One region of the Pseudomonas monsensis genome, then DNA from elsewhere that is predicted to be linked to it. Evidence: riboswitches for the same ligand, from Rfam matches in the RefSeq annotation. Region 1 holds a riboswitch; each other region holds the start of a gene.
What was found. A riboswitch is a leader RNA that binds a small molecule or an ion and turns the genes downstream of it on or off. The one in region 1 is predicted to bind cobalamin.
Positions count from the first base shown of each region.

Region 2: another riboswitch for cobalamin. It lies ahead of cobO (cob(I)yrinic acid a,c-diamide adenosyltransferase); the one in region 1 lies ahead of HV782_RS13410 (CbtB domain-containing protein).
Region 3: another riboswitch for cobalamin. It lies ahead of HV782_RS16920 (TonB-dependent receptor plug domain-containing protein); the one in region 1 lies ahead of HV782_RS13410 (CbtB domain-containing protein).
Region 4: another riboswitch for cobalamin. It lies ahead of HV782_RS12815 (ABC transporter substrate-binding protein); the one in region 1 lies ahead of HV782_RS13410 (CbtB domain-containing protein).

Region 1 is NZ_CP077087.1:3,073,648-3,080,991, reverse strand. It holds gene cobN (cobaltochelatase subunit CobN) at 1-573, opposite strand, end outside; gene cobW (cobalamin biosynthesis protein CobW) at 577-1,650, opposite strand; cobalamin riboswitch at 1,751-1,960, opposite strand; cobalamin riboswitch at 2,633-2,854, shown strand; gene HV782_RS13410 (CbtB domain-containing protein) at 2,974-3,171, shown strand; gene HV782_RS13405 (CbtA family protein) at 3,183-3,884, shown strand; gene HV782_RS13400 (cobalamin biosynthesis protein) at 3,881-4,294, shown strand; gene cobM (precorrin-4 C(11)-methyltransferase) at 4,374-5,120, shown strand; gene nfuA (Fe-S biogenesis protein NfuA) at 5,321-5,905, opposite strand; gene HV782_RS13385 (acyltransferase family protein) at 5,963-6,985, opposite strand; gene HV782_RS13380 (fatty acid cis/trans isomerase) at 7,170-7,344, opposite strand, start outside.
Region 2 is NZ_CP077087.1:2,100,858-2,108,201, reverse strand. It holds gene bluB (5,6-dimethylbenzimidazole synthase) at 1-424, opposite strand, end outside; gene HV782_RS09230 (cobyrinic acid a,c-diamide synthase CobB) at 472-1,821, opposite strand; gene cobO (cob(I)yrinic acid a,c-diamide adenosyltransferase) at 1,818-2,429, opposite strand; cobalamin riboswitch at 2,511-2,742, opposite strand; gene HV782_RS09220 (hypothetical protein) at 2,906-3,490, shown strand; gene HV782_RS09215 (PQQ-dependent sugar dehydrogenase) at 3,557-4,870, shown strand; gene HV782_RS09210 (C40 family peptidase) at 4,999-5,535, opposite strand; gene HV782_RS09205 (C40 family peptidase) at 5,755-6,369, opposite strand; gene hda (DnaA regulatory inactivator Hda) at 6,597-7,301, opposite strand.
Region 3 is NZ_CP077087.1:3,838,141-3,845,484, reverse strand. It holds gene ltrA (group II intron reverse transcriptase/maturase) at 1-726, opposite strand, end outside; gene HV782_RS16935 (PLD nuclease N-terminal domain-containing protein) at 1,302-1,505, opposite strand; gene HV782_RS16930 (ABC transporter substrate-binding protein) at 1,556-2,482, opposite strand; gene HV782_RS16925 ((2Fe-2S) ferredoxin domain-containing protein) at 2,479-2,838, opposite strand; gene HV782_RS16920 (TonB-dependent receptor plug domain-containing protein) at 2,838-4,775, opposite strand; cobalamin riboswitch at 4,867-5,072, opposite strand; gene HV782_RS16915 (LysR family transcriptional regulator) at 5,117-6,007, opposite strand; gene HV782_RS16910 (zinc-binding alcohol dehydrogenase family protein) at 6,118-7,125, shown strand; gene HV782_RS16905 (L-dopachrome tautomerase-related protein) at 7,166-7,344, shown strand, end outside.
Region 4 is NZ_CP077087.1:2,917,331-2,924,674, forward strand. It holds gene metE (5-methyltetrahydropteroyltriglutamate--homocysteine S-methyltransferase) at 1-1,147, shown strand, start outside; gene HV782_RS12805 (ABC transporter ATP-binding protein) at 1,193-1,957, opposite strand; gene HV782_RS12810 (FecCD family ABC transporter permease) at 1,954-2,958, opposite strand; gene HV782_RS12815 (ABC transporter substrate-binding protein) at 2,967-3,980, opposite strand; cobalamin riboswitch at 4,125-4,317, opposite strand; gene HV782_RS12820 (Ppx/GppA family phosphatase) at 4,359-5,294, opposite strand; gene HV782_RS12825 (ParD-like family protein) at 5,604-5,831, shown strand; gene map (type I methionyl aminopeptidase) at 5,828-6,619, shown strand; one part of gene HV782_RS12835 (IS3 family transposase) at 6,943-7,344, opposite strand, start outside.

The DNA of each region.
Region 1 (7,344 bases):
CCAGTCAGCCAGTGCGGCGCTGGTTTTGTCCGGGTGATAAATCGCCGTACGCGGCAAGGCTTGCGGCTCGCCCCACAGGTAATCACGGGCGAGCCAGCGGTTGGCCAGGCAATGAAAGAAATCCAGTGCATTGCCCAGGCCACCCTGACGCAGGAACTGCCAGAGGCGGTCGCGATCTTCGGCGGGCACGGTGCTCAGGTCACTGAGCTCCGGGTCGGGGCGATCATCGCCCGGTACCAGAATCACCTGCACGCCGCGCTCCGACAGCTCGACCAGCCGCTCGACGCCGTAGCGCCAATAAGCGATGCCGCCGTGCAGCGAGATCAAAATCACCTTGGCGTGGCGTAACACCTCGTCGACGTACAGATCGACCGACGCGTGATTCTGCACCTGCATCGGGTTGGCCAGACGCAGGCTCGGGTAATCCTCGGGCAACTGCTGCGCGGCTTCGGCGAGCAGCGCCAGGCTGGAATCGCCGCTGCACAGGATCACCAGCTCGGCGGGGGTTTGGCCAAGGTCGGCGATATTGTCATCCGACACGAAACCGCCGGGCTGGGTCCTGAGCAGGTGCATGGTTTAAACGCTGAGCGCGGCGCGCAGTTGCGCTTCGAGTTGTGCGGCGTCGAGTTCCTGACCGATCAGCACCAGACGGGTGACGCGCGCTTCATCGGCGCCCCACTGACGGTCGAAATGCTTGTCGAAACGCGTGCCCACGCCTTGAATCAGCAGGCGCATTGGCTTATTCGGAATGGCGGCGAAACCTTTGACACGCAGGATGCCGTGCTTGACCACCAGTTGCGTCAGTGCGTCGAGCAGCAGGCTTTCGTCGGCTTGCGGCAGTTCGATGGAGATCGAATCGAAGGCGTCGTGATCATGGTCATCGTGGTCGTCATCGCCTTCACCATGGTGGTGATCATGATGGCTGTGGCGGCTGTCGATGTGTTCTTCGGAACCGGCGCCGAGGCCGATCAGCACGTCCAGCGGCAGACGACCGTTGCTCGCTTCGATGATTTTCACCGCCGGCGGCAGTTCTTCGGCGACTTCAGCGCGTACACGCGCCAGATCTTCAGGGCTGGTCTGGTCGGCTTTGTTCAGAATGACGAGGTCAGCGCTGGCCAGTTGATCGGCGAACAGTTCGTGCAGCGGCGATTCATGATCGAGGTTCGGATCGAGTTTGCGCTGGGCATCGACTTGATCCGGGAACGCAGCGAAAGTGCCGGCGGCCACGGCCGGGCTGTCGACCACGGTGATCACCGCATCAACAGTGCAGGCGCTGCGGATTTCCGGCCACTGGAAAGCCTGCACCAGCGGTTTTGGCAGGGCCAGCCCGGAAGTTTCGATGAGGATATGGTCGAGATCGCCGCGACGGGCCACCAGTTCGCGCATCACCGGGAAGAACTCTTCCTGAACGGTGCAGCACAGGCAGCCATTGGCCAGTTCGTAGACCCGGCCGGTGGCTTCTTCTTCGGTGCAACCGATGGTGCATTGCTTGAGGATTTCGCCGTCGATGCCCAACTCGCCAAACTCGTTGACGATCACCGCGATACGACGGCCCTGGGCGTTGTCGAGCATATGCCGCAGCAGCGTGGTTTTGCCCGAACCGAGGAAGCCGGTAACGATGGTGACGGGGAGTTTGGCCAGTGTTTTCATCGGTATGCCCTTTGGCAAAGCGGCGGGCATACGGGACGAGAACCGGCAACGCGCATGCGCGCCGGAAGCGTTCGCCACCGGATCACCCCGCCCGGTTGTAGTGAGAATCTGTGACGAGGCAGGTCTCCTGGCTGACGGCGTTCAGGCTTGGCCTGGCATTCGCTGCGCCTTCCCGCTGGCTCTTTGATCGAGCTGGCAGTGGCGTGGCAGCGAACTTCACCGTTCACAGTTGCGGGGGCAGCCGCGGCTTTGACCGCGTTCCCTTCTTAGCTTCGGCATGTGCCGAAGAACCTCGAAAGCGCAAGGCTACGCATGGTGTGGGGATGGGTCAATGTTTGGATTGGGGGCGTATCCGTTTCTGCGGGTGTTGCTGATTAGGGTTCCGCCCTTACGGCGGGTCACTTTTTCCAGACGCCGAAAAAGTAACCAAAAAGGCTTTACCCTGACGTTCGGCCCTCGCCTAGGCTCGGGTCCCTTCGCTCCGGGATCTATCCGGGGGGCATCGCCTCCGGTTTGCTTCGCTGCACCTCCTCTCGATGTGTTTGGCTGCGCCAAACGGTCGCTACGCTCCCACCCCCGGCTAAATCCCTCCACTCAGCCTGCCGACGGGCGCTGAGATCAAAAGCGGTACTCGAGCTAACGCTCATTGTGTTGAGTGGTGAGAAGCAAGGGCTGTGGGCTGTGGGCTGCCTTTGTTTTTTTGTGGGAACTGGCTTGCCAGCGATGACGGCCAGCCAGCCGACCAATCCCTAACAGAATGCACTCAACCCCTGTGGGAGCTGGCTTGCCAGCGATAGCGGCCTGAAAGCCGACCAGGCTCTTGCAGACTGACGCCGGGGGCAGCCTTTTTGGTTATTTTTCGCTGGGCCGGCATTCCGGCGTCTGGAAAAAGTGACCCACCGTAAGGGCGGGAGCCCAATCAACAACACCCGCAGCAACGGTTATGCCCATTCAATTGACTAAATTCCCCCCCACATGCTCTCCTACACAACTTGTTACGGGTGCCCTTCACAGGGTGAAACGGGAAACCGGTGAATCATGTGCTTTACTCAAAGCCATGTCAGTCCGGTGCTGCCCCCGCAACGGTAAGCGAGCGAAGCGTCAGATCCACTGTGTCCCTGCGGCATGGGAAGGTGACGCTTGCAGGTCGGCCTGACGCCAACCCCTCGTGAGCCCGGAGACCGGCCCGCAACACACAGCGCGCATTTGCGTCGCTGAACCTGACAACCCGCGGTGGGCGGGCGCTGTTCGAACCTCTGCGTGCCTGACTCGCAGGGTTTTCATGCGCTCTATTCACCCGCTGACACTCCAGAGGGAAGCGCCATGTCGATCATCAGCAGCACCGCCAGCAACACAGACAAAATCGCCAGCACCGCCACACTGAGCCAACGCCTGATCGCGGCGTTCTTCGCCTCGATCCTCGGTGCCGGCCTCGTCTACTTCGCCGGTTTTTCGCACATCGAAGCGGTGCACAACGCCGCTCACGATACCCGCCACAGCGCCGCGTTCCCGTGCCACTGAGACCTGCCGACATGATCAAGCGTATTGCGCAAACCGCAGGTTTTACCGGGCTGCTGGCCGCCCTGCTCCTGACGCTGCTGCAGAGCTTCTGGGTTTCGCCACTGATTCTGCAGGCTGAAACCTTTGAAAAAGCCGAACCGGTTGTTGCGGTCCACGAACACGCTGCCGGCACCGCGGCGCACACCCACGATGCCGAAGCCTGGGAGCCGGAAGACGGCTGGCAGCGTGTGGCCTCGACCACCGGTGGCAATCTGGTGGTGGCGGTCGGTTTCGCGCTGATGCTCGCCGGTCTGTACACCCTGCGTGCACCGACCAAAACCTCGCAAGGCCTGCTCTGGGGCCTGGCTGGTTACGCCACCTTCGTCCTCGCCCCGACGCTGGGCCTGCCGCCTGAATTGCCGGGCACCGCTGCCGCCGATCTGGCCTCGCGGCAGCTGTGGTGGATCGGTACCGCCGCGTCCACGGCCGTCGGCCTCGCGCTGATCGCCTTCAGCCGTCCATGGGTGATGAAGATCCTCGGGGTAGCGATCCTTGCGGTGCCACATGTGATTGGCGCGCCACAACCGGAAGTGCATTCCATGCTCGCCCCTGAAGCACTTGAAGCCCAGTTCAAAATCGCTTCGCAGTTGACCAACGTGGCGTTCTGGCTGGCCCTGGGCCTGATCAGCGCGTGGTTGTTCCGCCGCAAAAGCGATGGTCACTACCACGCATGATGAATGACCGCGCAGCGTCGACCTTTGTGGTCGGCCTGGGCTGCCAGCGTGGCTGCCCGGCCAGCACGCTGCGCGCGTTACTCGATCAGGCCTTGCAGGCCCATCGCATTGAACTTGAGGCAGTCAAGGCCCTGGCCAGTATCGACCTCAAGCGTGATGAACCGGGTTTGCAGGAACTTGCCGCACAACTGGCTCTGCCGTTGCTGTACTTCAGCAGCGCAGAACTGGCCGGTTATCAGCAACGGCTCAGTCACCACTCGCAGATCGCCTACGAGCGAACCGGTTGTTACGGCGTGGCGGAAAGTGCCGCCCTGGCCCTGGCCGAACAACTGATTCAGGCCCCGGCAAAGCTGCTGATTTCCCGTCAAAAATACGCCCAGGCGACGTTGGCCTTGGCCGGCGCTGCGTAAACCCCCGATAATCCCCGCCCTCGATCATGAGCAATCTTCATCTGAAGGGTTGCTGCGGCTGTTTTCAAAGGATTCCACGATGACCGTCTACTTCATCGGCGCCGGCCCCGGCGACCCGGAATTGATCACCGTCAAAGGCCAGCGGCTGATCCGTCGCTGCCCGGTGATCATCTATGCAGGCTCGCTGGTCCCGGCGGCGGTGCTGGAGGGGCATCAGGCCGAGACCGTGGTCAACAGCGCCGAATTGCATCTGGAGCAGATCATTGAATTGATCAAGGTCGCCCATGCCAACGGTCAGGATGTGGCGCGCGTACATTCGGGCGATCCGAGCCTGTACGGCGCGATCGGCGAGCAAATTCGCCATCTGCGTGAGCTGAACATTCCGTTCGAGATCATCCCCGGCGTGACGGCAACAGCGGCGTGTGCGGCGTTGTTAGGCGCCGAACTGACTCTGCCGGATGTGTCGCAGAGCGTGATTCTGACCCGTTATGCCGATAAAACCGCGATGCCGGCGGGCGAAGAACTCGCCAGTCTGGCGCAGCATGGCGCGACCATGGCGATTCATCTGGGGGTCAATCATCTGGAGAAAATCCTCGTGGAGTTGCTGCCGCACTACGGCGCGGATTGCCCGATTGCGGTGATTCACCGGGCGACGTGGCCGGATCAGGACTGGGTGGTGGGGACGCTGGCGGATATTGCCGGGAAGGTTGCAGCCAAAGGGTTTCGGCGTACGGCGCTGATTCTGGTTGGACGGGTGTTGGGCAGTGAGGTGTTTAGCGAGTCATCGTTGTATCGCGCGGGGCATGCGCACCTGTACAGGCCCTGAATCATATGGGATTGGGTACAACCTGTGGCGAGGGGATTTATCCCCGATGAACTGCGCAGCAGTTCCTTTTCTGGGGCTGCTTCGCAACCCATCGGGGATAAATCCCCTCACCACACAGTAAACAGGCACTCATTAATCAAGTGCATAAAAAAACGGCGCTCACGGGGCGCCGTTTTTCATGTCCGCAGTGAACACCTTACTTAGTAGTAGGCGTTTTCTTTCTGCGTGTGGTCGGTCACGTCGCGAACACCTTTCAGCTCGGGAATGCGCTCAAGCAAGGTGCGCTCGATGCCTTCCTTGAGGGTGACGTCCGCCTGGCCGCAGCCCTGGCAACCGCCGCCAAACTGCAGCACGGCAATGCCATCCTCAACCACATCGATCAGGCTGACCTGACCGCCGTGGCTGGCCAGCCCCGGGTTGATTTCGGTCTGCAGGTAGTAGTTGATCCGCTCGTTGACCGGACTGTCGGCGTTGACCATCGGCACTTTGGCGTTCGGCGCCTTGATGGTCAGCTGGCCGCCCATACGGTCGGTGGCGTAGTCGACAACGGCGTCGTCGAGAAACGCTTCGCTGAACGAATCAATGTAAGCGGTGAAGCTTTTCAGCCCCAGCGCGGTGTCTTCGGGTTTTTCTTCGCCCGGCTTGCAATAGGCAATGCAGGTTTCGGCGTACTGGGTGCCAGGCTGGGTGATGAAGACGCGGATGCCGATACCCGGGGTGTTCTGCTTGGACAGCAGATCAGCCAGGTAATCGTGGGCGGCGTCGGTAATGGTAATAGCGGTCATGGAAACTCCTCGCAGGCTTGGGCGCAGTTTACGCCAATCGTTGCGCCGGACAAAGTCCTAGTATTTTTGTCGGGAAAGATTCTCGACCGGCTCGTCGTCCACTCGCGCCTTGAGCCAGCGATAACTGCGTTTTTCCACCCATTCGTAGCTCAGCCACGAACCGACGCCGATGGCCAGCACACAGACGCCAAACATCAAATACGGGTTGATGCCGTAGCGCTGCGCGAGGAAACCACCGGCCGACAGCACCAGCACATGCATCAGGTACACCGAATAGGAGCAGTCGCCGAGCAGCTTGAGCACTCGGCTGCGCTCGACATAACGCTCCAGCGCCATGCACGACAGCACCAGCACCGCGCTCGGCACGCCCCAGTTCAATAGCCTTGGCGCCGGCGCGAGGTGATAAATGGCCAGCAACGCCGCGCCGATTCCCAGCAACGGCAGCCACAGGCCGGCACCGATCCAGCCACGGCGGTAGAGCATGCCGATGGCGATCCCCAGCAAAAACTCATAGACGATATCCGAGCGATAGAACGCGCTGATCCAGCCAAACCCGGTCCACGCCTGACTGACCGCGAACAGCAACGCCGCGACCACCAGCAGCCGCACTTCCAGGCGAAACAGCAGAGCCCAGGCGAACAGCACGTAGAAGAGCATTTCGTAATTGAGCGTCCAGCCGACATTGAGCGTTGGATAAATGCCGTAGCCACCGGGATTTTCGGTCGGGATGAAGAGCAGCGACAGGAGCAGATGGTTCCAGTCCAGCGACTGATCCGGCAACAGCGGCTGAGCGAACACCACCAGCAACGCCATCAGCAACGTGTACAGCCAATACGCCGGGACGATGCGAAACAGCCGGTACAGCAGAAACCGCGTCGGCGGCAGCGACTTGCCCTCAGTGGAGAGGAAAATCACCAGGCCGCTGATGACGAAGAAGATATCGACCCCCACCGCGCCTTTGTCGATGAACAACTGCCCCAGCGGCCCACGTGCCTTGAAGTCGAAGAAAATCTGCATGAAGTGGTGGCAAACCACCGTCCAGGCGGCAAGTGCACGCAGGGCTTGCACTGAAATCAACATTGACCGCTCCTGACCAGATCGCTCGAAACCACCGCCGATACCTTGTAGGAGTGAGCCTGCTCGCGATGGCGTCAGCCCGATCAACATGTGATGCGCCTGACACACCGCGATCGCGAGCAGGCTCACTCCTACAATAGTTTCGCGGTGTCGCCAGGTATTGGGACAGTAGGTCGCACTCAAACGATCAAAGATTCTCGTAGCGGTTCATGTCCAGTACGCCCTCTTCCACCGGCTCGGTTTCGTGCATGTACTGACTCAGGTCGTGAAAATAGAACCAGAATTGCGGATGACTGCGACGAATACCCCAGCGTTCGACGATTTTCTCGAAGCGGTCGGCGTCCTTGGCATGCTCCATGGCG
Region 2 (7,344 bases), 970 kb from region 1:
GCCACAGGTTCTGGATCGCACAGGACAACGAGGCCATGTCCATTTCCGGCAACGTGCGGCGACCGAAAATATGTTTTTCGCGATCATCCATCAGCGCCGCGACCAACACCTCGGCGCAGTCGTTGATGCCTTCGACCTTGAGCTTCATGAACTCATCGCTGCGCTCGCCAAGGGCTTCGGCAGTGCGGATGCGTTCTTCTTCCACGAGGTTCTGGATCTGCCCGCGCAAGGTGCGATCACTGATGCGGATGAAGCGCCACGGCTGCATCAGACCGACGCTCGGCGCCTGATGCGCGGCTTCGAGCAGACGGCGCAACAGCTCCGGTTCGACCGTGCCGCCGGCAAAGTGACGCATGTCGCGGCGTTCGGCGATGGCTCGATAGACGGCTTGGCGCTCGGCCTCGGTAAATGCGTTGTCGGTCATGGCCTCTTCGCGAGCAAGCTCGCTCCCACATTGGACGGGGTGCTTGCTCAAGAAACGCGATCCCCTGTGGGAGCGAGCTTGCTCGCGAAGGCGGCGTCACGATCTGGCGCAAACAATGCGGCAATCGCAGCAGGATTCGACGGAAAATAAAAGTGCACATACGAAGCCGTCATCCGCCCCTCGCGATAAACCGCCTCGGCCCCGCGTCCGCCATTCGGGCTCAAGCCACGGGCAATCGGTGTCAGCTCAGTGGTGGTCAGCGAATGATGATAGGTGTGGCCGCGCAACGAACCTTCCGGCAGGTCCACCGCTTGCAGCGCCAGTGCCGCCAGACGTTTTTGCATCACCGCATCACCGCGCAGCAGCCCGAGCAGTTCGGCACGGCGGCCTTCGACATCGGTCAACGAATCAAGCAGATAGAGCATGCCGCCACATTCGGCGAGCAACGGCTTGCCGGCCGCATGGTGCGCGCGTATCGCGTCGAGCATTGCGGTGTTTTGCGACAGCGCCGCGTGGTGCAGTTCCGGGTAACCGCCAGGCAGATACAGGCTGTCGGCCTCGGGCAATTGCGTGTCGCGGATCGGCGAGAAGAACCTCAACTCGGCGCCCATCGCCCGCAACAGGTCGAGGCTGGCGCCGTAGATAAAGGCAAAGGCTTCGTCGCGGGCGACGGCAATGCGCACGCCTTCGAGCAATGGTTCGGCAGTGATGACTTCAGGCGCGGCAAATTCCACGGCCGGTGGCAGCGCTACCTCGCAACTGCTGGCCAATGCTTCGGCGGCCGCGTCGAGACGCAGATCCAGGTCATTGAGCTCACTGGCCTGCACCAGACCGAGGTGCCGGCTCGGCAACTCGATTCCGGTTTCGCGGGACAATGCACCGTACCAGCGCAGGCCTTCCGTGAGGCTGCCTTCGAGCAATTGCGCGTGACGCAAGGTGCCGACGCGGTTGGCCAGCACGCCGGCGAACGGTAGATCCGGTTGATACTTCGCCAGGCCCAGCGCCAACGCACCGAAAGTCTGCGCCATCGCGGTGCCGTCGATCACGCCAAGTACCGGCACGCCAAAATGCCGCGCCAGATCGGCGCTTGATGGCGTGCCGTCGAACAGGCCCATCACACCTTCGATCAGGATCAGATCGGCCTCGGCGGCCGCTTCCCACAGCAAACGCCGACTGTCCTGCTCGCCGACCATCCACATGTCCAGTTGATACACCGGCGCACCACTGGCGCGCTCGAGAATCATCGGATCGAGAAAGTCCGGGCCGCATTTGAAGACGCGTACCTTGCGCCCCTGATTGCGATGCAAACGCGCCAGCGCAGCGGTGACGGTAGTCTTGCCCTGACCGGAGGCCGGCGCGGCGATCAACACCGCCGGGCAGTGACGTGGCTGATTCAAAGTTCGACGCCTTTCTGCGCTTTGATGCCGGCCTGGAAGGCATGTTTGAGCATGCCCATTTCGGTGACGGTGTCACCCATCTCGATCATTTCCGGCTTGGCTGCGCGACCGGTGACGACCACGTGCTGCATCGGCGGACGCGCCTGCAAGTCGCTGAGTACCCGATCGAGGTCAAGGTAGCCGTGCTTGAGGGCGATGTTCAATTCATCCAGCACCACCAGGCCGATCGACGGATCGCGCAACAGTTCGCGGGACACTTCCCACGCCGCTTCGGCGGCGGCGATATCGCGCTGACGATCCTGGGTTTCCCAGGTGAAGCCCTCGCCCATCACATGAAAGCGCACTTGCTCCGGGAAGCGGCGGAAAAACAGTTCCTCGCCGGTGCTGTTACGGCCCTTGATGAACTGCACCACGCCGCACTGCATGCCGTGGCCCATCGCGCGGGCAAGCATGCCGAACGCCGAACTGCTTTTGCCTTTGCCGTTGCCGGTCAGCACCAGCACCAGACCGCACTCATCGGGCGAGTTGGCGATGCGCTCGTCGATCACGGCTTTTTTGCGCTGCATGCGCGCCAGATGGCGTTCATCACGCTCGGGGGAATCAGTCATGGGGGAGCTCTCCGTTGAGGCTGAATAACGGCGGGCAGGCACAAGAATAGACGGCAAAAAGCCTGGCATCGCCCACCGTGATGCCGCTGGATGGATCAGGCCGGTCTCCGGGCTCATGAGCGGCGATGCGCCTGGCTGCGCGCCTTCCCGCTTCTGTCGAGGCAGTGGCTCAAGGCGCAGCTTTTACTCATTTACCGTTGCGGGGGCAGCGCCGGGATTGTGGTGGCTCTTCGCGCGAAGACAACCCTCACCGGCTTCCCTGTTTCACTCTGTCGACGGGGTGTCACAGAGCACCTGAAACAAGCCGCGAAGGTTAGAGGGTTGGGGGTGGAGCGTCAATTAAAGAGGGGGACATCGGTCGAATAACTGCCGTCGATCAATTATCTGACGCCAATCTTGTGCCACACTGATACAAGTGATATCAAAGAGCCATGCTTTTCTCGGAAAAGCCCATCACAACAATAAGGATGATGACGATGCAAGGCATGATCATCAGCAACCCGCGCCTGGAATTCCTGCGCCCGGTGCTTGAACGCTGGTTTGACTGTATCGACCGTTACAACGCCGTGCGCGGCGACAGCGACACGCCTTACTGGCATGACGAGAACGCTAATCTCGGATTGCTCTCGGCGGCAGCCTGGATGGCCGAGCTGGTGACCCTCGGCCAGACACCCACCCGCAAACAGAACGAGGATGGCGAGCGCAACGCCCGCGCCGATCTGTTTATCGCCGGGACTGACGACCGCGCCTTCATTCAGGCCACGCAGCGCTGGCCACGGGTCAACAACCTCAACCTGACCCAGGCCCTGCAGGACATTACCAGCGACGCCAAACGCATCAGCTACGCCAGTGATCTGCGGCTTGGCTGCCTGTTCGTCGCCCCGCAAAAGGCCCAGCACAGCGCCAGCCCTGAAGAATTGCAGGACATGGTCGACGATCTGCAAAAGGAACACACCTGCGCGGTCGCCTGGTACTTCCCTTACGCCTACCGAAAACTGCGCAGCGAAGCCGGCAACTATCACCCGGGCATCGCCGTGCTGTTCAAAGAGGCCCGTGGCTAAGCGGTTGAACCATCGGGCGCGTCAGCTCCTCTATGATTAGGAATGCATTCATAGGGAAGATCAGTAATGCGCAAAACCCGACTCGCTTTCGTCATCGCCCTCGCCGGAGGGCTCACCGCCTGCGGTGAATCCTCCAGCCTGCAAGTCTCCGACGGCACCGGCCCGTCACCGAAACTGCCCGAACCGAACAAGACCCTGATCCCGACAGTGAACATCGCTCCGGCAGTCGGCTGGCCCGCCGGCGGCAAACCAACCGCTGCGGCCGGCACCCAAGTGGCCGCGTTTGCCGAAGGCCTCGATCATCCGCGCTGGCTCTACGTACTACCCAACGGTGACGTGCTGGTAGCGGAAACCAACGCGCCGCCGAAACCGGACGACAGCAGCGGCATTCGTGGCTGGGTCATGAAAAAAGTCATGGGCAAGGCCGGTGCCGGCGTGCCGAGCCCGAACCGCATCACCCTGCTGCGCGATGCCGATCACGACGGCGTAGCGGAGACCCGCACAGTATTTTTGCAAAACCTCAACTCGCCGTTCGGCATGACACTGGTGGGCAATGACCTGTATGTCGCCGACACCGATCGCCTGCTGCGCTTTCACTACGAACCCGGCGCGACCGAGATCAAGACGCAGCCGATCAAGGTCACCGATCTTCCGGGCGGCACGCTGAATCACCACTGGACCAAAAACGTCATCGCCAGCAAGGACGGCAGCAAGCTGTACGTCACCGTCGGCTCGAACAGCAACGTCGGCGAAAACGGTCTGGATAAAGAAGAAGGACGCGCAGCGATCTGGGAGGTGGATCGCGCCACTGGCAATCACCGGATCTTCGCCTCGGGCATCCGCAACCCCAACGGCCTGGCCTGGGAACCCACCACGGGCGCACTGTGGACGGCAGTCAACGAGCGTGACGAAATCGGTAGCGACCTGGTGCCGGACTACATCACTTCGGTCAAGGACGGTGGTTTCTATGGCTGGCCATTCAGCTATTACGGGCAGCATGTGGATGAGCGCGTGAAACCGCAAAACCTTGATCTGGTGGCCAAGGCCATCGCCCCGGACTATGCCGTAGGCCCGCACACCGCTTCGCTGGGTCTGACGTTCGCCGAGGGCAATAGCCTGCCGGCGCAGTTCAAGGAAGGCGCGTTCATTGGGCAGCACGGCTCATGGAACCGCAAGCCGCACAGTGGCTATAAAGTGATTTTTGTCCCGTTCAGCGCAGGCAAACCGAACGGAACACCGGTGGATGTGCTGACCGGTTTCCTCGACAAGGATGAGAATGCGCTAGGTCGCCCGGTGGGCGTGGTGATCGACCAGCAAGGGGACTTGCTGGTGGCCGATGATGTGGGCAACAAAGTGTGGCGAGTATCGTCCGCCAAATAACTTTTGCCTGAACCAAAACAACTGCAGGAGTGAGCCTGCTCGCGATGACAGCGTCATCTTCAACATCACTGTTGATTGACCGCTATCGCGAGCAGGCTCACTCCTGCATTGGAGGGTGAGTCATTGAACTAAGGGTTACGCGCCAGGTGCTCAGGTTGCAACACGCGCTTGGCACTCAGATACGCTTTCTGCCAATACGCCTTCGACAGGCTGTCCAGCTTCACCGTACCGCCGGTTGCCGGCGCATGCACGAAGCGCCCTTCCCCGACATAAATCCCCGCATGACTGACCTGCGAACCGCCATTGGTGGCAAAGAAGATCAGGTCACCGGTCTGCAAGCCGTCCCTGCCGACATTCGGCGCCTGCATCACGATCATCTCTCGCGTGGAACGCGGCAAGCTGATACCCGCCGCATCACGGTAGACGAAACCGATCAGACCACTGCAATCAAACCCGGAGTCTGGTGTATTGCCGCCCCAGCGATAAGGCGTGCCAACCAGGCCCAGGGCGCGAAACAGCACGTCTTCAGCAGCGGGCGAGAATGACTGGGAGGGTCCGAACACTACCGGGGCGCGCACCACAGGCGCGGGCGGTGGTGTGCGACTGGCGCAGGCGCTGAGCAGCGCTGCGCAGAAGATCAAAGCAAGGCGGGCCGACATCGTCATAAGCAGAACATCCTGATCTGGCTGCGGCTTTCTCTGCCGGATGGACAGAAAACAAAACCGCCTGCGGAGCACGCAGGCGGTTTGCCATCAATATAGATACAGGATTCTAGCGGCTATACGACAAACTTCAAGTAAGACTTTAACTTCACCTTGTAAAGTCTGGGTCTACTCGGTTGCCGGCGCCGTTTTGGTCGCCACGGACGTGGCGACAACGGGGAATTACTTGCGAGCGGTGACCACGGTCGGTGCCATCGCCAAGGCGCGCTTGGCTTCAATGAAGGTTTTGCTCCAGTAGCTGTCACCCAGGCTGTCGATGCGAACACCGCCGCTGCGACGACTGCTGGAGTGAATGAACTGGTTGTCACCCAGGTAGATCCCGGCGTGACTCACACGACCGCGACGACCGTTGGTGGCGAAGAACAGCAGATCGCCCGGTTCAAGGTTGCTGCGCGAGACCAGCGGGGCATCCACGTTGATCATTTCGCGAGTGGAGCGCGGCAGGTTCATGCCGGCTTCTTCACGGAACAGATAGCCGATGAAACCGCTGCAATCGAAACCGGCTTCAGAGGTGCCGCCGAAACGGTAACGGGTACCGATCAGGGACATGCCGCGTTCGAGAATGCTGTCGGCCAGAACAGGCAGCTCATACGGCTTCTTGTTGAAGTCCGACAGCTCTTTTTCGGTGTCCAGCTCTTCCTGGAAAATAACGGAAGACTGGGCAGTGGCAGAATTTTTAACCTGTTGAGGCTGCTCTTGAACTGGAGAATGAGCAGCGCAACCGAACAACAGGGTGACGAGTGCGAGAGGCACGAGGGGTGCGAAGCGATTTAGCATGGGCACGACCGTGGCTGATAGTTGTAAAGAAGCCGAGACTATGCCCGCTATCGACCTCATTTGCAAATTCAATCGACCTTTTTGTGACTTCTCGGTTTCTCGTTTACATCTAAGCGCTTAAGCCCATTTGAACCGATACGCAGCCTGCCAACCGTGCAGGAAAGCGGATTTTCTGACGCCTGAAATATGGCAAAACCCGCTGCAAGCCGCAGTTTCAGCGGGTTTGGCTACCAGCCCAGGGTTTCTTTGAGGAAAGGAATAGTCAGCTTGCGCTGGGCCTGCAAAGAGGCCTGATCGAGTTGTTCGAGCAGATCGAACAATGCACTCATGCTGCGGGTACCGCGCGTCAAAATAAAATGACCGACTTCATCGGTCAGGTGCAGACCGCGACGGGATGCGCGCAATTGCAGCGCACGCAATTTGTCTTCATCGGAAAGAGGACGCATCTGGAAAATCAACGCCAGGGTCAGGCGCGATTTCAAGTCCGCCAGTTTGACGGGCAACTCACGCGGCGAAGTGGAAGCGGCTATCAGCAGGCGCCGTCCGCTGTCACGCAAGCGGTTGAACAGATGAAACATCGCCTCTTCCCAGTCAGCCTTGCCGGCGATCACCTGCAGATCATCCAGGCAAACCAGCTCGTACTGCTCCAGGTTGTCGAGGATTTCAACGCCGCGATCCATCAACTCAGCCAGTGGCAGGTACACCGCCGGCTCGCCCATCTGCTCGAAACGCAGGCAGGCCGCCTGCAACAGATGCGTACGCCCTACGCCGTGTTTGCCCCACAGGTAGATCAGGCTTTCTGTCCAGCCGGCGTCGGCTTCGCATAGGCGCTCGACATAGCCGAGTGCAGCGGCATTGGCGCCTGGGTAGTAGTTGATGAAGGTGGCGTCGTCACGCAGACGCACACCTAGGGGCAGCTGAATCGGTTTCATGCTGACTGAACAGTTCTCAAGGAACCGTTAGTGGCCTCTGTGT
Region 3 (7,344 bases), 760 kb from region 1:
CGGCGTCCCTTCCTGCCGTCGGCTGACGATCCCGCCCGCCATCATGCCGGCCTCGAGGTAACGGCGAATGAGCCTGAGCACCCGCTTGTCTTCGATCTGACGCGCAACATGGGCCATCAACACATCGTGGTTGACCCGATCAAAGAACTTCTCCAGATCAAGCTCCACGCACCAACGGTGTCCCGCCGCCACATGGTCACGGGCTGTTTCGATGGCGTGATGGGCGCTTCTGCCCGGACGAAAGCCGTAGCTGTAGTCCGAAAACAACGGATCGAAGGTCGGCGTGAGCTGTTGCAGCAAAGCCTGCTGGATCAGGCGATCCACGACGCAGGGAATACCCAACTGCCGTGTTCCGCCTTTGGATTTGGGGATGTCGACGGCGCGTACACTTTGCGGGTGATACTCGCCGGCCAGCAGCCGAGCTTTGAGGATCGGCCAATACTGTTTCACGTAGCCTGCCAATTGGTCGACCGTCATGCCATCGGCACCCGGTGCGCCCTTGTTGCTGACTACGCGTTGATACGCACGCTTGAGGTTGGCGGGTGCAAGCACCCGCCCCATCAGCGTGTCCGGCTCCGCGTTCGTCCACGTCACAGCCGCCGGTGATACCTGTGCGCTGTCAGCCGTCATCCTCGGATTCTGTCCGGGACTCGGAGTGACAGTCTTCTCTGGGAGAAATTTCTGCATTTCGGTACTCAACGAGACTCTGACGCCTACTGACGGCATAACCTGTTCGGCCCTTGGTGACGGAGTTACTCGTCACTTACTACGGCTTCGGCTGACTTCTGCACGTTCATCCCGTCGCCTCTCGACGCTCGGTAGCACAGTGGCAAACGTGCAGATCTCCCAGGGTAATTCGCGCGACCTTCCTGCTTATGCCTGTCGGATTTACGTCACAGCGTTCCGTGCAAGTATTGGGCTTTGACGATTTGGGCCGTCTTACCCCGCTGCGCCGCCTCTATCCGCTTCCTGTTCGTCAGGCCAGCATTTTGCCTCGGGCTTCCTTCAGATTCGCGGTCGCCCGCGACACCCTTGCCTCTGGCTAACACTTCCCCTTGCCGGGTGTGTAGAGGACTTTCACCTCCAAGTCACCAGCATGGCCACCACAGCCAAGCTGGTTGCGCTTGCGCGCAACGCGCCATGCCTGGCGCACCCACAAAAAAAGCCCGACTGATGTCGGGCTTCCCTTCATTCGCAAAGCCTTGCGCTGCCACGTCCTTCCTGCAACTGGCCTTCATGGCTTGCATTTGCACGCCGGGTTCTTCGAGTTTGTCCTTGCCCGGCAACTGATCAGCAGAAGACTAGGACGCCGACCGCTGAGTGACTTGTTTCGGCCCCGCCAGCGCCCAGGCAATCAGGCCGAACAACGGCACAAACACGATCAGCACGATCCACACGCCTTTGTTGCTGGATTTTCCCTCGCTTTTGCGCACCCGGTTGATGGCCCAAAGTTCGATGAGCAGAAGAACTGCCGCCAGTACGATCCACACGGTTTCGATTTGCATTGGCTACCTCCTGATGGTCTTAGGGTTAGGTGACCGGTGCGGTGGCGGGTTCATTTATTTTTTTGCAGGGTGTTGAGTTGTCGGGCCAGTTCGAGTGCCACGCGACCGCTGGCTGCGGTGGGCAACAGCTGGGTGAAGGGGATAACGATCAGGCGGTTTTCGCGCACTGCACGCAGTTGCGACAGCACCGGGTCGTGGGTCAACAGGTAGCGCTTGCGGCTGGCGGGCGACCAGTCGGCATCGGCCAGCAGAATCACGTCCGGGTCGCTGACCAGCAGGGTTTCGCGGCTCACGGTGACCCGGTATTGATTGATCTCGGCGAACAGGTTTTTCGCGCCCGCAGCGTCCAGCAACGTGCTGACAAAACCGCGCCGTCCTTCGCTGTCGAGGCCTTTGACTTCGCTGTCCAGGTAAAACACTGACAGCGGTTTCTGCGTGCCGGCCAAGGCTCGGGCATTGGCGAGGTCGGCCTCCATCGCGGCCAGCAGTGCCTTGGCTTCCGGTTGTTTGTGCAGCAACGCGCCGAGGTTCAGCAGGTCATTGCGCACATGCCCGAAGTAATCCAGCGAATGCCCGTTGCACGCCGATTCCAGCAGGTAGGAACCGATGCCGTTGCGCGCCAGCGCCGAGCGTGAAGTGACGCCGTCACCGAAGGCTGTGGCGAACCCACCGATCACCAGATCCGGCTGTTGCGCGTACAACACTTCGCTGGATGGATACTGACGTGCGATCACTGGCACGCCGAAATACGCGGTTGGGCGCTGGCCGGCATCGGTGTCGTCCAGATACGCGACGCCCACCAGCGATGATCCGGCATCAAGCGCCAGCACGAGGTCAGCTGCGTGCTGATTCAGCGCGACGATGCGCGCGGGCGGCGAAGCGGAAACCTGCCAGTGCTCGCCGCAGTTGCGCACGTTGTCAGCCATAGCCGCCGATGAGCAGAGCAGGGCGCCCAGTGCACACCACAAGGGCTTCATGTGCGCCCCCGGATCAGCAAATCCTCGACCACTTCACCGCCCAGCAGATGCACCTCGACCAGGCGCTGCACCTCCTGCCGGTTATGCACGCTGTACCAGAAGCGTTCCGGATACACCGTCACGATCGGCCCGAGATTGCACGGAAACTGGCAATGAGTGCGGGTCAGTAACACGCCGCCCGGTGTCTCGATGCGATCGTGTGCGAGCAGATGCCGGCGCAGGGTTTTCCATAACTGCAAGGCGCCGCGCTGAGTACAGCGCGGGCCGGTGCAGAGGAACACATGGCGCGCGTGATCGGGCACTTGCGACCAGTCCGGATGAGTATCGACGCCGTCGACCTTGGTGATTTCACTCATCAGAAGCGGTACGTGTAGCGAATTTCAGAGGTGAACGGCCGGCCGAGATTATCGACATTGTTCGAACGGCTGGTGACGTAATCGCGGTCGAACAGGTTTTCCATCAGCAGGCTTACACGGTGCTGATGGGCGTGGTCGAGGTAGCGATAAGCATCGGCATCGACCACCGAATAGTTGCCGTACTGCACCTGCTTCGAACTCTTGATATCGCGTATGTAGCGGATCGCGCCCCCGGCCCCCCACATACGATTTTCCGACTCATAACCCACCCTTGAGCGGGCGAAGAACCCCGGGATGTCGTTGATGCTCACGCCGCTGCGCGACTCGGTGAGATTGCGCGTCAGGTCCGCTTGCAGGCTCCATCGCTGGGTGAGCGCCAGTTTCGCGTCGGCCTCGAAACCGCGCATGCGGATCTGCCCCTCACCGTTGACCCACTGCATGCCGTCGAGGGTGATCAGGTCGTCGATCTTGCGTTTGAACAGGCTGACGCTGGCGCTGAATTCGCGCTCGAGCAGAAAGCCCTGGTAGTCGACACCGAGTTCGGCGTTGCGGCTTTTCTCCGGCTTGAGGTTGCGGTTGCCGATCTCGTCGCCCGGCTCGTTGACGAACAACTGCTCGGCATTCGGCAGTTTGTAGGCGCTGCCGTACTGACCGCGCACGGCCCAGTTATCGTTGAGGTCGTACAGCGAGGTGAGCATGCCGACCGTGGCGCCATCGCCGCCGCTCATGGCTTCGTGACGAATGCCGAGGCTCGGGTGCCAGTCGGGCAGGGCGGCGATCTGCGGGCGCAACTGCGTGTAGATCGCGTGGGCTTCGGCCTTGTCGTTGTCGATCACCAGCACATCGTCCTGACCCTTGAACCACTGGTTGTCGGTGCCGAACACCAGCACATGACCGCCGGGCAATAGCGCCTTGCCTTCGGCCTGTACGCCCCAATCGGTGAAGCCCCAGTAGTCGTTGTGGTTGATGACCTTGGTACCGCCGCCATCCACGTTGTTGACGCGGGTGTAGCGGGTGTCCCAGTCGTTGATGTGGCCTTTGACGAAGTAGCTCACGCGCTCGTTGACGGTCTGTTCGAAGGTCGCCGTGGCGATCTGCTGCACACGGTCGTTGGTGGTGTTGTGGTTGTTCAGCGGGCGGGCGAAATCGAGGTTGGCGTCGGCGTACTGATAGAACAGTTCCAGCCGCGCGTCATCGGCGAACGATTGAATCGCCTTGCCGCCGAAGGTGGTGACTTCGTAGGCACGGTTTTTCTCGCTGACGTTCTTCATGTCGCGGTTGCGGTACGGCTGGTAACCGTCGGAGACGTTGTGGCTGGCATAGGCGAGCAAACCCAGTTCGCCGAAACCGTTGCTGAAGATGTTTTCGACCCGGACGTCTTCGGTCGTGCCGCCAAAGCTGTCCACGCCCAGATTCACTTCGCCGGCGGCTTTGCGCGATTGCGGGCTGCGGGTGACGATGTTAATCACCCCCGAGACCGCCTGGGTGCCGAACAGCAGGCTTTGCCCGCCCTTGAGCACTTCGATGCGTTCGATGGCGTTGGCCGGTAGGGTGTCCAGGTACAGGCCGCCGTACAGACGATTGTTCAGGCGCACACCGTCGAGCAGGATCAGCGTGTCGTCGTTACGGCCGCCGAGCAACGAATAGGTGCCGTAGTCGAACGGGCCGTTTTTCGGCGCCACGTACAGGCCGGGAATGAACATCTGCAGGACACGGCTGACATCGGCGCCGGGGCCGGCACGTTCGATTTGTTCGCGGGAAACCCTCTCGATTTTGCTGCCGTACTGCGCCATGTCGGCGACGGTGGTGGATTCCACTGACGGCGCGGAAACGATTTGCTGATCGAGTTGCAGTGGCGTGTCGTCGGCCAGCAGCAAAGGGCTGAGCAGGCAGCCGAACAGCAGGGTTGGTGCAGAAGTGTTGAAAGGTCGAATCATTGTCTTCTCGAAAAGGATCTTCGCAGAAGAGCATGCAGGAGAAGGCATCGCGCACAGCCAATACCGGCCCATGCCCGCCCACCGCAGGATTTTGCCAAACGCATTTCAGGCCGGTCTCCGGGCTCGCGCGTATCGAGGCTTTCACCTTCCCATGGCCGTCTGGCCACAGTGGTCTGTCGAAAGCATCACGCGCCTACCGTTGCGGGGGCAGCACCGGACTTGTTCGCAATGAACGTACCGGTTTCCCGTTTCACCCCAAGCACGGCGGCAGGGGGCACCTGAAACAGGCCCGCATCTGAACACTCGCAACAGCGTTCGTCAACTTCTGACGGGACTTCTGCTCACATCGGTTTCAGCGCCGCAAACTGGCTGCTCAGCCACGTATAGAGCTGTGACACGGCCGGGGTGATCTGCTTGCGATGCGGGCATACCAGGCTCAACGGCGAGGTCTCGCCGGGTTGCTCCGGCAGCAATACAAGCAGGCGACCTGACGCGATGTCGGCGCTGACATCCAGCCAGGATTTGTAGGCGATCCCTTCGCCGTCCAGCGCCCAGCGCCGCACCACGTCGGCGTCGTCGCTGAACAGCGGTCCCGAGACTTGCACGGTCTGATTGCCCAGGTTCCACTTGTCGTAGACCCGGCCAGTCTGCAAATAGAGCAGGCACTGATGATCCAGCAGTTCATCCGGGGTCTGCGGCTGGCCGTGGCGTTGCACGTATTCAGGCGAAGCGACCAGCACCCGCCGGTTCCACGGTGCCAGCGGCAGCGCTACGTAGTTGGCATCCACGTTGGCGCCATAACGAATCGCCACGTCCACCGGGTCGCGAAACAGATCGACCATCTGATCCGACAGCACCAATCGCAAGGTCAGCTCCGGGTGCTGGCGGCGGAACTGCGTCAGCCACGGCAGCAGGATATTGCGTCCCAGATCCGACGGCGCAGTGACTTGCAACACGCCGCGCAGGGTGGCGTTTTCCCCCCGCAAATTGTCCTCGCCCTGCTTGAGGGCTTCGAGCACCGCGTGGGCGGTGGGCAAGTACTGCTCGCCTTCGGCGGTCAGGCGCAGGCTGCGGGTGGTGCGGGCGAACAGGCGCACATCCAGTTCGCGTTCCAGCCGCTTGATCGCGGCAGCGACCTGGCCGGGCAGTAAATCAGCCTCCAGCGCAGCAGCGGTAAAACTGCCCAGCGCGGCGCTGCGGGTGAATAAACCGAGATCGTCGATGCGGATCATTTTCACGCCTGCAGTGAAAGTGTTGGCGCATTCTGCCGGTTTTTCTTTGCCCGAGGGAAGCCGAAGATGGCGGCCAGTGACTGCCACAGCCCTTCAGAATCAGAGATCCCATGAAAGCCATCACCTTTACCCAACACGCCTTGCCCATCGAAGATCCGCAATCGTTGCAGGACACCGACATCCCCGAGCCCACGCCTGGCCCGCGAGACCTGCTGGTGGAAGTGCGCGCAGTGGCGGTCAACCCGGTCGATACCAAAGTCCGCGCCGGCACTTTCACCAAGGAACCGAAAATCCTTGGCTGGGACGCCGTCGGTGTTGTCCGTGCAATCGGCGCCGACGTGACGCTGTTTCAGCCCGGCGATGAAGTGTTCTATGCCGGCTCGATTGCCCGCACCGGCAGCTACAGCGAACGGCATCTGGTGGACGAGCGGATTGTCGGGCACAAGCCGCGCTCGTTGAGTGCCGCCGATGCTGCAGCGTTGCCATTGACCTCGATTACCGCCTGGGAATTGCTGTTCGATCGGCTCGGTGTCGCCGAGGGCGCGGGGCAGGGCCAAAGCCTGCTGATCACCGGCGCAGCGGGTGGCGTCGGTTCAATGTTGGTGCAACTTGCGCGGCGTTTGACCGGGCTCACCGTCATTGGCACCGCTTCGCGCCCGGAAACTGCTGACTGGGTGCGCCAGCTGGGCGCCCATCACGTCATTGATCATAGCCAGCCGATGCTCGCGCAACTGCAGGCGCTGGGCGTGGCCGAGGTCGATTACGTCGCCAGCCTGACGCACACCACGCAGCACTTTGCGCAATTGATCGAAGTGCTGCGTCCGCAGGGGCGTCTGGCGGTGATTGACGATCCCGACAGCCTCGACGTCATGCCGCTCAAGCGCAAATCGTTGTCGCTGCACTGGGAACTGATGTTTACCCGTTCGCTGTACGAAACCGACGACATGATCAACCAACATCATTTGCTCAACCGGGTCGCGGGGCTGATTGACCAGGGCGTATTGCAAACCACCGTGGGCCAGCACTTCGGGGCGATCAATGCGGCCAACATGCGCCGCGCTCATGCCTTGGTCGAAAGCGGCAAGGCCCGGGGCAAGATGGTGCTTGAAGGATTCTGAATATTCGAACGGGCCATGACGGCCCAGCGAGGAACACATGATGCGCATGAACAAACTGCCCGCGATGTTGGCCATTGCCTCGACTTTGAGCATGCCTTTGGCCCACGCCATCAGCGCTATCCCGTTGCCGCTGAATACGCCGGCCGACAGGGCTTTTGGCACGCTTGAACAAGTCCACGCGTTCTACGACGCCATGCCCACCGGCGTGACGGTCAGCGA
Region 4 (7,344 bases), 160 kb from region 1:
CCGTTCGGTGCAGACCAGTCGCGCCGCGTCTCCGCGCATTCACAAACCGGCCGTGCAGGCCCGGGTGGCGGCGATCACCGCCAAGGACAGCCAGCGTCAGTCGCCGTTCGCCCAGCGTATCGCCAAGCAACGCGTCCGGCTGGACCTGCCGCTGTTCCCGACCACCACCATCGGTTCGTTCCCGCAGACTGCGTCGATCCGTCTGGCGCGGCAGTCGTTCAAGCAAGGCAAGCTGAGCGCGGCCGAATACACCGAAGCCATGCACAGCGAAATCCGCCATGCGGTGGACATCCAGGAACGGCTGGGCCTTGACGTGCTGGTACACGGTGAAGCCGAGCGCAATGACATGGTCGAGTACTTTGCCGAGCAACTGGATGGCTACGTATTCACCCGTTTTGGCTGGGTGCAGAGTTACGGCTCGCGTTGCGTGAAGCCGGCGGTGATCTTCGGCGATCTCAGCCGTCCGCACGCCATGACTGTCGAATGGATCCGCTATGCGCAGGGTCTGACCGACAAAGTGATGAAGGGCATGCTGACCGGGCCTGTGACCATGTTGATGTGGTCGTTCCCTCGTGAAGATGTCAGCCGCGAAGTGCAGGCCCGGCAACTGGCGCTGGCGATCCGTGACGAAGTGGTCGATCTGCAAGCGGCCGGGATCAGGATCGTGCAGATCGACGAAGCGGCATTCCGCGAAGGCTTGCCGTTGCGTCAGGCACAGTGGCAGCAGTATCTGGACTGGGCGAGCGAGGTGTTCCGCCTGTGCGCTGGCGGGGTGCACGACGAAACCCAGATTCACACGCACATGTGCTACAGCGAGTTCAACGATGTGATCGAGTCCATCGCGGCGATGGATGCGGATGTGATCACCATCGAGACGTCACGTTCGGACATGGAACTGCTCGACGCCTTCGAAGCCTTCGCCTACCCGAACGACATCGGCCCGGGCGTCTACGATATCCACTCGCCACGGATTCCGCAGGTCGCGGAAATGGCCGGTCTGCTGCGCAAGGCGGCCCGGCGCATCCCGGCCGAGCGCCTGTGGGTCAACCCGGACTGCGGCCTGAAAACCCGCGGCTGGCCGGAGACCGAAGCGGCGCTGGTGCATATGGTCGCGGCGGCGCGGCAGTTGCGCAAAGAGCTGGCGTAACGCTTGGGCCGCATGAAACACAGCCGTTGTGGAGCGGGCTGTGTTTTATGAATGAAATCGCAGGATCTGCGCACCATCGAACGGGTCTGTCAGGTAGTGCGCCTTGACCCCGAACGTTTCCTGTAGCCGCTGCGGCGTCAGCACTTCCAGCGGCTTGCCCAGAGCCACCAGCCGGCCGCGTTCCAGCACCGCCAGCCGATCGCATTTCAACGCCTGATTGAGGTCATGCAATGCAATCAGTGTGGTCACCGGCAACGCCTGCACCACGTTGAGGATCGTCAATTGATGCTGGATGTCGAGGTGGTTGGCCGGTTCGTCCAGCAGCAGGATTTGCGGGCGCTGGGCCAACGCTCGGGCAATGTGCACGCGCTGGCGTTCACCGCCTGACAAGTGACGCCAGACACGCGTGCGCAGGTGCAGCGCATCGACGTCGATCAACGCCTGTTCAACGATGGCGTCGTCCACCTGCGACCACGGCTGCAGCGCTGAAAGCCACGGTGTGCGCCCCAGTGCAACGGCGTCGAATACGCGGATGCCGTCGTCGGTGTCGGCCTGTTGTTCGACCACCGCCAGTTTTTGCGCAATGCTGCGCCGGGGCATTTTCCCGAGGGGCTGGCCTTCGAGCAGAACCTCGCCAACGCTCGGCTCGCGCAATCCGGCAAGCAGTTTCAACAGAGTGGATTTGCCCGAGCCATTGGGCCCGACGATGCCGAGGGTCTCGCTGCGCTGGACCTCCAGGCAGACACCGTCAAGCAACTCGGCGCCGCGCACCTTGAACGTCAGCCCGGAACAACTCAACACCGGGTTCATCGAGCCGATCTCCGGCCAATCAGGATGAGCGCAAACACCGGCGCGCCGACCAGCGCGGTAATCACACCGACCGGAATCACCTGACCCTTGATCAGGGTGCGCGACAGCACGTCGGCGGCAATCAGAAACACCGCGCCCCCCAATGCGCTGGCCGGCAGCAGACGGGCATGCCCGGTGCCGAGCAACAGACGCGCCGCATGGGGAATCACCAGGCCGACAAAACCGATCGAACCGACAATCGACACCATCACCGCCGTTACCAGCGCCGCGCAACCGATCAGCACAATCTGCACCCGCCGCACCGGTATGCCGAGGGACGCCGCCGAATCCGCGCCAAAGGTAAATGCATCCAGCGCGCGCCGATGCCACAGGCACACCAGCAAGCCGAACAGGGCCACCGGCACCGCCAGCCACACCGACGGCCAGCGCACGCCGCCGAGATTACCGAGCAGCCAGAACATGATGCCGCGCGCCTGCTCGGAACTCGCCGAACGGGTAATCAGAAACGCGGTGAGCGCATTGAACAGCTGCGAGCCGGCGATCCCCGCGAGAATGATCTGCCCGGTGCCGTTGGCCGAACCGCTGACACGGGCCAGCAGAATGACCAGCACGAACGCCGTTACCGCGCCGGCAAAAGCTCCGGCGGACAGCGAAATCGCCCCGGCGCCAATCCCGAGCAGCGCCACCATCACCGCGCCGGTCGAGGCCCCGGCGGAGATGCCGAGCAAATAGGGATCGGCCAGCGGATTGCGCAGCAGCGACTGCAAAATCACCCCGCACGTCGCCAGACCGGCACCGCACGCGGCGGCGACCAGGGCGCGGGTCAGGCGGTAGTTCCAGACAATGCCTTCGTCGATCGGGTCGAGCGCATGCCCGGCGGTCCACAGCTTGTTGGCCAGCACTTTTAGCACCACGTCCGGAGCAATCGACGTCTCTCCGATGGCGACCCCCGCGAGCACGGCGATCAACAGTGTCGTCAGGGCCAGTAGTGCGCGGATCAGGCTTTTATTCATTGCGACAGGTCATAGCCGTTGAGGGCCGTGGCCAGTTGCTCGATGCCATCGAACGTGCGCAGGCTGGCCTGCATGGCCAGGGCGTCGAGAATGATGATGCGGTTGTTTTTCACCGCGTCCATGTTGCGGGTCACCGGGTCGCTGCGCAGGAAGGCGAGTTTCTTCTGATAGTCGTCAGCGGGGAAGCGCCGGCGATCCATGCGTGCGATGACGATGAAGGTCGGGTTGGCCTTGGCGATGGTTTCCCAGCCGACCGTCGGCCACTCTTCATCGGATTGCACCACGTTGCGCACGCCGAGGGTACTCAGCATGAAATCGGGAATGCCTTTGTGTCCGGCCACGAAGGGCTCGATGTCCATCTGCGCACTGGAGAACCAGACCACGGCACTTGCGTCTTTCAATTGTTTGCCCTGAGCCGTGGCGACTGATCGGGCGAGGCTGGCCTTGAGTTGTTCATTGAGCTGCTGGCCGCGGTCCTGCACATCGAAGATTTGCGCCAGTTGGCTCACGCTCTTGTAAATCGTGTCGATGCGAAACGGCGCCAGCCGGGTACCGTCGGCGCCGACGAGGTTGTCCTTGGCTTCGCAATCGGAGGGCAGCAGGTACGTCGGAATCTTCAGCTCGTGAAACTGCTCGCGCGTGCCCACCGCACCTTGTGGGCCGACCATCCATTCCAGCTCCACGGCGACCAGTTCCGGGCGCTTGCCGATCACCGCTTCGAAACTCGGCTCGTTATCGGCCAGGCGTTCGATCTTGTCGTTCTGCGCCTTGTACGTGGCCAGCACGTCGTTGAACCACAGCGAGGTGCCGACCACTTTGTCGCCCAGGCCCAGGGCGTAAAGCATTTCGGTGCCAGCCTGGCCGATGGTGACGGTGCGCGTGGGGGCGTGCTGGAAGGTCAGGGTGCTGCCGCAGTTCTCGACGGTCAGTGGATAGGTCGTCGGCGCTGCATGGGCGAGCGCGCAAAGACTCAGGCCGGTGAGCAGGATGGCAACGCGGGGCAGCAGCATGGGCAGTCTCCAGGGGAACCGTACGCAAGGCGGGGAGAGTACGGTCTGGAAACACACCAGCGAACGCAGTCATGGCAACAGCGCAAGGCTGCTGATCAAACGAAGACGCGCACGGCACGATGTCCTTCCCGGACACCCCGCCGGTTAGTAGTCACTGTGCCGGCAGGTCTCCTGACTGATGCGTCATCGCCCGTGCTCCGGCCTTCCCGGGTTCACCCAGTGGCAGTCGTGGAGCAGGCTCAGCACCTACAGTTGCGGGGGCAGTTCCGAACGATGCGCTGACGCACCTCGGATTCCCTATTAATTCCGTATGGAAACCGGCGGCGGCATGGTAGTCGATCGAGCCGCTTTAGGGGAGACGAATCTGCCGGAGGGGAATTAATGCTTGCTCATCAAACCGTGCAGTACGCCCAGGCGCAGGCCGGGTTCGGACGGCACCATCTGCGAAATGCCGAACACCTTGAACGCCGCCAGCATCAACACCAGGCCACCGGGCAGAATGCTCTGGCGGTGCGCTTGCAGGCCGGCGAGTTTCAGTTGCTGGACGTTCTTCACTTTCAGCAGCAGTAACGACAGGCGCAACAGCCCACCGTAGGTAATGCCGTCGTGGCCGAAGTCGTTCAGGCGATTGGCCTTGAGCACCTTGGCGAGCATGCGCGCGGTGCCGGATGAGCCAATGGTTTGCTGCCAGCCTTGCGCGCGATAGCGGCGGGCGACTTTTTCAAATTGCAGGATGGCGACGCGCTCGGCTTCTTGCAAGGCACCGGGGGTAATGCGCCCATCGGGAAAATAGCGCGCGCCCAGCGTGCCGCTGCCGATGGCAATGCTTTCAGTCAGCAACGGTTGCGAGCCTTGGCCGAGGATCAGTTCGGTGGAACCGCCACCGATATCGACCACCAGACGCATGTCGTCAGCAGTCGGCAGTGCATGCGCCACGCCGGCATACACCAGCCGAGCCTCTTCATGTCCGGAAATGACGTCGATGTCAAAGCCCAGATGCCGCTCGGCGCTGGCGAGAAACAGTTGTGCATTGTCGGCTTCGCGCACGGCGCTGGTGGCCACCGCACGCACCCGACCCGCTTCGAACCCCCGCAGCTTTTTGCCGAACCGCGCCAACGCCTGCCAGCCGCGATCCAGCGCCAGGGTGTCCAGCGCGCCACCGTCAAACCCCTCGGCCAGGCGCACCGGTTCGCGCAAGGTTTTCACCTCCTGAATCATGAAGCCTTTGCGGCTGCGGACCGACTGGCCGATCATCATGCGAAATGCATTCGAACCCAGGTCGATGGCGGCAAACAGCGAGGCGTCTTCTTTCATGGGAGTCCTTGCAAAACGTCCGTCTCAAGGCTCAAGACGGTTTGCGAGGATTCTGCCGTGAAGTTGATGACATCCTGATGACGGCAGCGGGGCGGTTCAATGAATGTGTGTCTGTCATGACACTGTCATTATCCGGCGTCTATGCTGAGCCCAATACATCGCGTGTTCTTAAAGTTTTTGCTGCCTCTTTTGGCAGCTTTTTTTTGCCTGCGATTTGCCGCGCTACGTCCTGCAGATTGTGTGCGTTTGCAATTTCGCGTAAGGCTTGGCTAATATACGATCCATATACACAACGTATCGGATTCATATATGGGCATCGTAAAGATTTCTGAGGACATGCACGAGAACCTGCGCATCTCCAGCAATGCACTCAGCCGCTCGATCAACGCGCAGGCCGAGCACTGGATGCGCATCGGCATGCTCGCCGAGCTGCACCCCAACCTCGACCACAGCGCCATTTGCCGCTTGCTGATTCGCGCCGAACAGAACGGCGGGCTGGATCTGCAACAACTGACTCAGGAAGCCGTCAGCGCATGAGAAACCAGATCAAGATCAACACGCCCGCCGAGATCGCGCAATCACGCGCCGCCGGTCAACTCGCCGCTGAAGTACTGGCGATGCTGGTGCCGCATGTAAAGGCCGGTGTGACCACCGACGAACTGGATCGGCTGTGCAACGACTACATCGTCAATGTGCAGAAAGCGGTTCCGGCCAACGTCGGTTATCACGGTTTCCCGAAAACCGTCTGCGCTTCGGTCAACGACGTGGTGTGCCACGGTATTCCCTCGGGTACGCCGTTGCAGAATGGCGACATCGTCAACCTCGACATCGCGGTGATCAAGGACGGCTGGTTCGGTGATACCAGCCGCATGTACGTGGTCGGCGAGGCGACGCCTGAGGCGCAGCACCTGATCAACACCACCTACGAGGCCATGTGCGCGGGTATTCGGGTGGTCAAGCCGGGCGCCACATTGGGCGATATCGGCCATGCGATTCAGAGTCTGGCGGAGAGGGAAGGCTTCAGCGTGGTGCGCGAGTACTGCGGCCACGGGATCGGCAAGGTCTATCACGATGAGCCGCAGATTCTGCATTACGGTTTTCCCAATCAGGGCATGAAGCTTAAGGCGGGGATGATTTTTACCGTAGAGCCGATGCTCAATGCCGGCAAGCGCCATGTGAAGAACATGCCAGATGGCTGGACCGTGCTGACCAAGGATGGCTCGTTGTCGGCGCAGTGGGAGCACATGGTGGCGGTGACGGAGACGGGGTTTGAAATCCTCACGGCGTGGCCGGATGAGATTGAAGGCTACCGCGCCATCGTCTGATACCGCGTCGACTGTTTCCCTCACCCTGGCCCTCTCCCGGAGGGAGAGGGGACTGACCGGGTTGTTTGGACAAGTTACGCCGACCTGAGAGTGCTGCGTCGAACTCAGGTTTGAACAGCATGAAGATTGGCTCCCTCTCCCTGAGGGAGAGGGACTGATTGAGGTGTTCTTTCGAGGGACGCCGACTTGGGATACCGAGTCGAACCCGGATTTTGAACAGCACGGAGATCGGCTCCCTTTCCCCCTCGCCCCCCCCTGGGGGGGAGGGCTGGGGTTGATCTGGTCAAACGATCCTGGACACAGTTATAGGGTTTTATCCCTTTTCATGCCGCCAGGGCTTCCATGTCTACCGGAGTTCGGTAGCCGTTGTGACTGTGTAGCCTGATCCGATTGTAATAGTGGGTCAGGTAGCGCAGCACATCGCTACTGGCTTCATCTTCGTTTCGATAACCGACCTTGGGTATCCATTCAGATTTCAAACTGCCAAAGAAACGTTCCATCGGAGCGTTATCCCAGCAGTTTCCTCGTCGACTCATGCTTTGTTTTATTCGCATCTCCGACAGCGTTTCTCGGAACATTTTGCTGCTGTAATGACAACCCTGATCCGAATGGAACATCAAGTTTTCAGGGCGTCCTCGCGACTCGAAAGCCATCCTCAACGCTTTACAGGTCAGAGCCGAATCGGGACTTCTGGATATCGCCCAACCGACGACGCGTCGGGCATG